One region of the Sagittula sp. SSi028 genome, then DNA from elsewhere that is predicted to be linked to it. Evidence: riboswitches for the same ligand, from Rfam matches in the RefSeq annotation. Region 1 holds a riboswitch; the other holds the start of a gene.
The links. A riboswitch is a leader RNA that binds a small molecule or an ion and turns the genes downstream of it on or off. The one in region 1 is predicted to bind cobalamin.
Positions count from the first base shown of each region.

Region 1 (3,661 bases):
GGCCAGAATGGACGGATCGACCTGGCTTCCGGCCTCTTGCAATGCCTGAAAGGCCGAGATCATGCCCAGAACGGTCCCGAACAGACCCAGCAGCGGGGCCAACTGCGCCACGCTGTCCAACAGGCGAAAGCCGCGCTCCAACCGCGCAAAGCGGGTTTCGGCCTCGGCCTCCAGCCGTGCGCCATCGGTCTGCCCTGTCATGGCCATATCGACCACAGGGGCCAGATAGCTGCGCGAGCGGCCCAGATGCGCGCGCGCGGCGGTGCAGTCGCCCTGATCCCAAGCGGCCACCGCCGCGCCCAATTCGCGGTGACGGCCCACGCCTGCGGACGCAAACTGCCACAGTTTATACAGAACAACCGCCAGCACCACGACCGACAGCGCGCAGAGCAAAACCACAACCGGCCCGCCCAGATCAGCGATCCGCGTGTAGGTATTCACCACCAGATCCATCATCCCAACACCTCGATCCCGATGCGTGACGACACGGACAGGCCATCGGTGCACAGATCCGCGTCGCCTTCGGCGCTGCAGGTTTGCGCCCCGTTGAACAGCACTTGCCCCAGATCCTCGCAGCTGGTCTGGCCCACCACGAATTGACGCACGCGCGGGCGCAGCGGCGGCAATGCGCCGAAATCGAACAGCGTCAGACGGTCAACGCCGCCCTCGGCGTCAAACAGCACGGTTTCGAACACCGCCTGATCGATGGCCGTGTCATGGCCGTTGAGAATGAGAAAGCTCATCTTGCAGCCCGCCTCCTCAGAGGTGGCGGCGTTCAGTTCAATGGTCAGCTTGCCTGTGGCGTCCTCTTGGGCGGCCAGCGAAGTGGCGCAAAGACAGGCAAACCCAGCAAGCGTCATGCGCAGGGCCATGGCGTCCTCCGGTCGGAATATTGATGAGGTGGCTGGCATTGCATGCTTGCTACATGGATACGCGCATACCAGCCCTGTGGCGGGCGTCAAGGTTAGTTTATTAAAACGCTCGGATATGCGGCGCTGGACAGGTTTGTGCGACCGTGGCAGAGTTGCCGCGATGGTGCCTTGCCCTTCAGGGGCGGGCTGAAAAGGGAATGTGGTGCGGCCCAACGGGCCAATGCCGCAACTGCCCCCGCAACTGTAAGCGGCGAGCGCCCCGAGACAACCACTGGACCATCGGTCCGGGAAGGTTCGGACGCGCAACGACCCGCAAGTCAGGAGACCTGCCATCTCCACCTCATGCGTCGCATCGGGTGCAGCAATTTTGATGTTCGGGCGGGTGGCCCAACGGATTGCGACGGTGGCTGACCACGGTTCGGCTTGCCTGAAGCATCTTCGTGGCCCCCCGTTCTTGGCGCGGAGGGCGCGATGCAGTTGGAACAAACATTGACGAAACTCGATGTGGGGGTGCTGCCTCCGGATCAGGCGCGTGATCTGGGGCAGATGGGGTATATGCAATGGCTGGGCGCCCTGCCCGCCTGCGCCGACTACCTTGCCGAGGCACGGCGCGCGCGGGCAGTTGCGCGTCCATTGGCCCCGGCCTCGCCAGCGGTGGCTGTGTTTTGCCGCCTGCTGTCGCTGTCGATTCAGCAGCCGCTCCGCCCGTTGCCTATGGTCAAAACCGCGCCCAAACGGCGTGGCGGGGCGCGGGCACGGCGGCTGCAGCTTTAGTCGTCAAAGGTGCGCGGCGCGGGCTGGCCTGTGACGCTTTCCCAATGGGCATCGGCGCGTTTTTCAAAGGTTGCCGCATCGCGGGCATCGCTTTGGTAGAACGCGCCGCGCGGCACGCCCTCCACATAGGTCTGCTCGACCCAGCCACGCGGGTCCTTATGCGGAAAGCGGTATCCGCTGTGCCCCAAGGCCTTGGCCCCCGCATAATGGGCGTCGCGCAGATGCAAGGGCACCGACAGTTGCGGGTGGCTGCGCACATAGGACAGCGCAGCCCCGATCCCGCGACAGGCGGCGTTTGATTTGGGCGCGCGGGCAATATGTAGCGCCGCATGGGCCAGAATGATCTGCGCCTCCGGATAGCCCACACGCTCCACCGCCTCGGCGGCGGCAACGGCGGTTTGCAGCGCGGTGTTGTCGGCCAGCCCGATGTCCTCCGACGCGTGGATCATGATGCGCCGCGCGATAAAGCGCGGGTCTTCCCCTGCATGCACCAGCACCGCCAGCCAGTACAAAGTGGCATCGGGATCAGAGCCGCGCATGGATTTGATAAAGGCCGAGGTGATGTCGTAATGCTGATCCCCCGTGCGGTCGAAATTGACCGGCGCTGCGGCATAGACCTCTTCGATCATCGCCTCTGTGACCGCACCCGTATGACCGATGGACAGGCTTTCCAAGGTGGTCAGCGCGCGTCGCGCGTCGCCGCCCGACCGTCCGGCGATCAGGGTGATCTGCGCCTCGGTCAGCGCGATATCAATGCCTTGCGCGGACAGATGCGCCAAACCGCGCCGCACCACCTGCACCATATCCTCCAGCGTCAGCGGTTCGAGCTTGAGCACCTGAGACCGCGAAATCAACGCCTTGGGAATGGCGTGATAGGGATTTTCCGTGGTCGCGCCTATGAAATCCGTGGTGCCTTCCTCGCAAATGGTCAGCAGGTCGTCGGCTTGGGTGGCGGACAGGCGGTGCACCTCGTCGACGAACATCAGGATCGGGCGAATGCGCGCCTCGTCCGCGATCTTGCGAATGTCCTGCACACGGACACCGGCGGCGTGCAACACGCGGAACTCCTTGCCCAGCATATTGCCGATGGCGCGCGCGATCGAGGTCTTGCCAATGCCCGGCGGGCCGTACAGCAGCACGCTGCCCACCGCATCCGCCGCCACACGCCGCCGCAGGATCGACCCTTCGGCCACCAGCGCGGTCTGCCCGATCACCTCGTCCAATGTGGTCGGGCGCAGCACATCCGCCAAAGGTCGGCGACGGTCCGACGGTGCGGCATCGAAAAGATCCATTCAGCGGCTCCTGTGGTTGTGCCGCCTGTCTATCGCAAAGCGGCCGTGGCCCACAATGGGAAGCGGATCAGCGGTGATACCGCATATAGGCGAAGGCGTGACCATCAGGTGCCCAGCACGGCACGTTCAGGCTGCCCTGCCCACCATACAGTTTTTCTATTGTCACGGGGGCACCGCCCTGCGCCGGCATCAGCCGCAGTTCGACGTCCATGCCGAACGGGTGACCTTGGGTCCCTTCGGGATAGCTGAGGTACAGCACATGAGCGCCATCGGGGCTTGGATGGGGAAACCATTCGACGCGGTCGCTGTGCGTCATCTGTTGCAGGCCAGTCCCGTCAGTGCGGATGCGCCACAGGTCCGAGGCGGGCCCGCCGCGCGCGCTGTTGAACCAGATCCACGCCCCATCGGGGGTGTAATCCGGTCCGTCATAGTGATGGGCCGATGTGACGAGACAGCGCTCGTCCCGTCCATCGGCGGCGCAAGTGAAGATCCCGAACTGCCCGTCACGCACGGCGGTATAGGTCATGCGGCGCCCATCCGGCGACCAGGCGTGAAACCAGCTTGGAACATTCGGCGTGATCCGGTCCACGGAGCCTTTGTCCAGCGTCAATGTGTAGATGCAGGATTTGCCGGTATCCACCTTGTCACAAAAGGCAATTTTTGTCCCGTCCGGCGACGGGCCGTGGTCATTGTTCAACCGGTCATGCCGTCCGGTATCGATCT
Region 1 covers NZ_JBLZNC010000001.1:455,850-459,510, reverse strand. Annotated here, with positions in the region: gene ACN5AZ_RS02185 (MotA/TolQ/ExbB proton channel family protein) at 1-456, opposite strand, end outside; gene ACN5AZ_RS02180 (hypothetical protein) at 453-872, opposite strand; cobalamin riboswitch at 1,017-1,221, shown strand; gene ACN5AZ_RS02175 (hypothetical protein) at 1,344-1,646, shown strand; gene ACN5AZ_RS02170 (replication-associated recombination protein A) at 1,643-2,938, opposite strand; gene ACN5AZ_RS02165 (hypothetical protein) at 3,006-3,661, opposite strand, start outside.

Region 2 (3,661 bases), on a different contig from region 1:
CTTGCCGGAGAACGCCGTGGCGTTCAGGATCGCCGCCGGTTGCAGCGCGGTGAGCTGGCCGTAAAGCCAACAGGCGGATTCAGGCGCCTTGAGCGAGGGGACAAAGAAACAGTGCACCGCATGGCCCCGAGCGGTGAACTCGGCGGCCAAGGCGCGGATCGGGTCCAGATCCGCCGCCACAAGATAGGAGCGGTAGAACACCAGCGCCACGGGTTGATCGGTCGCGGCATCCTGTGCTCCAAGATCCGGCAGCACCGCGCCTGTGTCCGGAGACCAGACGCCATGCGGTGGCAGGGATTTGGCCCCCATCACCGGCCCCGCATACAGCCCCGCCGCCAGCGCAAGCTGCGCCAAGGCCGCCTGTGCCGCCACGGTGCCGCCGCTGTCGCACAGATGCTGCAGCCGACGCAGGGTGGATTTGGGCAGGGTGGAAAAGTCGTCCAGACGCGTATCCTCGCGCCCGTCGGCGGGCAGCACCGCGAGAGCCATGCCACGCGCCTGCGCCAGCGCAAACACCTGCTGCAGGCCGTAGGACCAGTAAGGCACCCCGCCGATCAGCCGGATCAGGATGCCCTTTGCACCCGCAAGCGTCTGTTCGATGTAGGTGTCGACGGAGAGCGGATGTTTCAACGCCGCCAGATTGGCCAGCCGCAGCGTGGGCATGCGGCCGTCCGGGCCACCCCCGCGCCGCCAGCCCTCGGCAAAGGCCCCCAGATCACTGTCAGAGAAGGACAGCACCACAAGATCCGCGGGCGTCTGCCCCAGATCCTGTGGTGTGTCGGTCTCTTCGAGCCCGTGGCTTTCGCGAAAGATGACGTGCATGGGATGCCCTTAGCAACCTCGGCGGCAGGTGGGTTGAAAACCCACCCTACGCAGGCGCGGTTTCTGCCCCGAGGATGGCGTGGATTTCGGCGACCTTGATGTCGTCATGCTCCCCGATCACCACAACGCGGCTGCGGCGCGGCTCGTCCTTGGCCCAGGGGCGGTCGTATTGGTGGCGCACCCGCGCCCCCACCGCCTGCACCAACAGGCGCATCGGCTTGCCCTGCACGCTGGCGTAGCCCTTGACCCGCAGGATGTTGAGCTCGTTGGCGAGCCGTTCGATCGCCGTCACCAGCGCCTCGGGGCTTTGTTGTTCGGGCAGCTCGACCACGATGGAATCGAAATCGTCATGTTCGTGATCGTGGTGGCCGTCGTGATGGCTGGGGCGGGCGTCCATGTCATCCTCTGCCGCCGCTTCAAGCCCGAGGATCACGCGCGGGTCCACCACGCCCTCGGCGACTTCGACCACGGGCAGCGGGCGGGGGGCCTCGGCTGCGATGATCTCTTTAGCACGCGCCACGCCCTCTGGCCCGGCGAGATCAGGCTTGGTCAGCAGGATAATGTCGGCGCAGGAGATCTGATCCTCGAACACCTCGGACAGCGGGGTTTCATGATCGATGCTGTCATCGGCGATGCGCTGTGCGTCCACCGCCGCCACATCGGGGGCAAAGCGACCGGCGGCCACGGCCTCGGCGTCAGCCAGCGCAATCACGCCGTCCACCGTGATCTTGGAGCGGATATCGGGCCAGTCGAACGCCTTCAGCAGCGGTTTGGGCAGCGCCAGACCGGAGGTTTCGATCAGGATATGTTCGGGGCGCGGGTCCAGCGCCATCAGCGCCTCGATGGTGGGAATAAAGTCATCGGCCACGGTGCAACAGATGCAGCCGTTCGCCAGCTCCATGATGTTCTCGGCAGGGCAATCGGGGATGGCGCAGGATTTCAGGATGTCGCCGTCCACGCCCGCATCGCCGAATTCATTGACAACCACCGCCAGACGCTTGCCGCCCGGGTTCTGCATCAGATGGCGCACCAGCGTGGTCTTGCCGGAGCCCAGAAAGCCCGTGATCACGGTGACAGGCAGTTTTGCAAGATCGGTCATGGGTCAGTCCTTTGTCGCAGGGGGAATACGCGCCACACAGTTGCGCTTGAAATGGTCGGGACGTTCGCGCCACGGGATCAGCCCGTCCGTCGTCGCGTGATAGCGCGCCGCGCCGTCCAGCAGCATCGGCGCATGGGCCGCGTCGTCGAGATTGCCATAAACGTAGGTCCAGCGGTCCCCGCCCCGCAAGGCCACAGTGCAGCCGGCCTCGCAGTTTTGCAGGCATTCCACCGCCGTCACGCGCACGCCTGCGGGGATATCACCGCCCGTCAGCGCATCATACAACGCCTGCCCGGGGCGGCGGTCGTCGGCGGGCACCTCGGACTGGCCGCGGCATTTCACACAGACCAGCAGTTCGACAGGCGCTGTGGCGCGGTTCTCTGCGTCCTTGGCGGCTTCGATGACCGTGTCGGTCATGGCGTCCTCATTCGTTGTCGGCGCGCGGCAAGGGGATTGCTGGCCATTGCGAAAACGGCCCCGCATGCTCCCCCGGATCACCCCGCCCGGTTGCAATTGCCCGTGCCCGTGTCACGGCGGCTGGCAGGTCTCCCGGCTTGCGGAACAACGGCCTTGGGATCAAGGCCGAAACGGTGCCCGACCTTCCCGACGCCGCGTCGCGGGCATCAGTGGTTCGGACCCTTTCCGGTCACGGTCGCGGGGGCGGCTGTGCTTGACCCCGCGTATCGAGGCTGCACATTCCCTTTTCACCTGTTAGAGACAGGCACCAGCAAAAGGCAGATGCGCCGGAACACCGGCTCTTGTCAAGGAAAGGACGCGCCATGACAAAGGATGTGACAGAGGCCGACGCCGCCCGCCACGCCGAGAAGATGAAAAAGATCAAGGCCGCGCGCGACCGCATGATGGCCACCAAGACCGAGGAAAAAGGCCTGATCATGGTCCATACCGGACCGGGCAAGGGCAAATCCTCCAGCGGGTTTGGCATGATCCTGCGGTGTATCGCCCACGATATGCCCTGCGCCGTGGTGCAATTCATCAAGGGCAACTGGGTCACCGGCGAGGCCGAGATGATCCGCACCCGTTTCGCCAAAGAATGCCGGTTCTTTATCTCCGGCGAGGGCTTCACCTGGGAGACGCAGGACAAGGAGCGCGACATCGCCGCCGCGCAAAAGGGCTGGGAGATCGCCAAGCAACAGATCCTTGATCCCGAGATCCGGTTCGTGCTGCTCGATGAGATCAACATCGCGCTGCGTTATGATTATCTCGACATCGACGAGGTGGTCGATTTCCTGCTGCATCAAAAGCCCGAGATGACCCATGTCTGCCTGACCGGGCGCAACGCCAAACCCGAACTGATCGAAGCCGCCGATCTGGTGACCGAGATGACATTGGTCAAACACCCCTTCCGCGACGGGATCAAAGCACAAAAAGGTGTGGAGTTTTAAGCCGCTTTGATGCGGCGCGCTGGCCCGTGAACCGTCACGGGCTAGCTTTGTCGCGACACAGACGAGAGGCCGCCCCATGTTCAACACCGATCTGCACGACGCCACGCCAAAGCACCAGGAGGTCTATGGCTTTTACGAACGGCTTTACACCACGGTCGATTTTCTTGCGGGGCTCGCGTTTCTTGTGGGGTCGGTTCTGTTTTTCTGGGACAGCACGCAGACCGTGGCCACATGGTTGTTCGTGATCGGCTCGGCCCTGTTTGTGGCCAAGCCCGCCTCGCGCTTTGCCCGCGAATATCATCTGGCGCAACTGCCCCTGCCCGGGGATGATGGCTGA
Region 2 covers NZ_JBLZNC010000003.1:262,384-266,044, reverse strand. Annotated here, with positions in the region: gene cobN (cobaltochelatase subunit CobN) at 1-822, opposite strand, end outside; gene cobW (cobalamin biosynthesis protein CobW) at 869-1,921, opposite strand; gene ACN5AZ_RS07440 (DUF1636 family protein) at 1,925-2,338, opposite strand; cobalamin riboswitch at 2,443-2,665, opposite strand; gene cobO (cob(I)yrinic acid a,c-diamide adenosyltransferase) at 2,701-3,324, shown strand; gene ACN5AZ_RS07430 (YrhK family protein) at 3,401-3,661, shown strand.
Region 2: another riboswitch for cobalamin. It lies ahead of ACN5AZ_RS07440 (DUF1636 family protein); the one in region 1 lies ahead of ACN5AZ_RS02175 (hypothetical protein).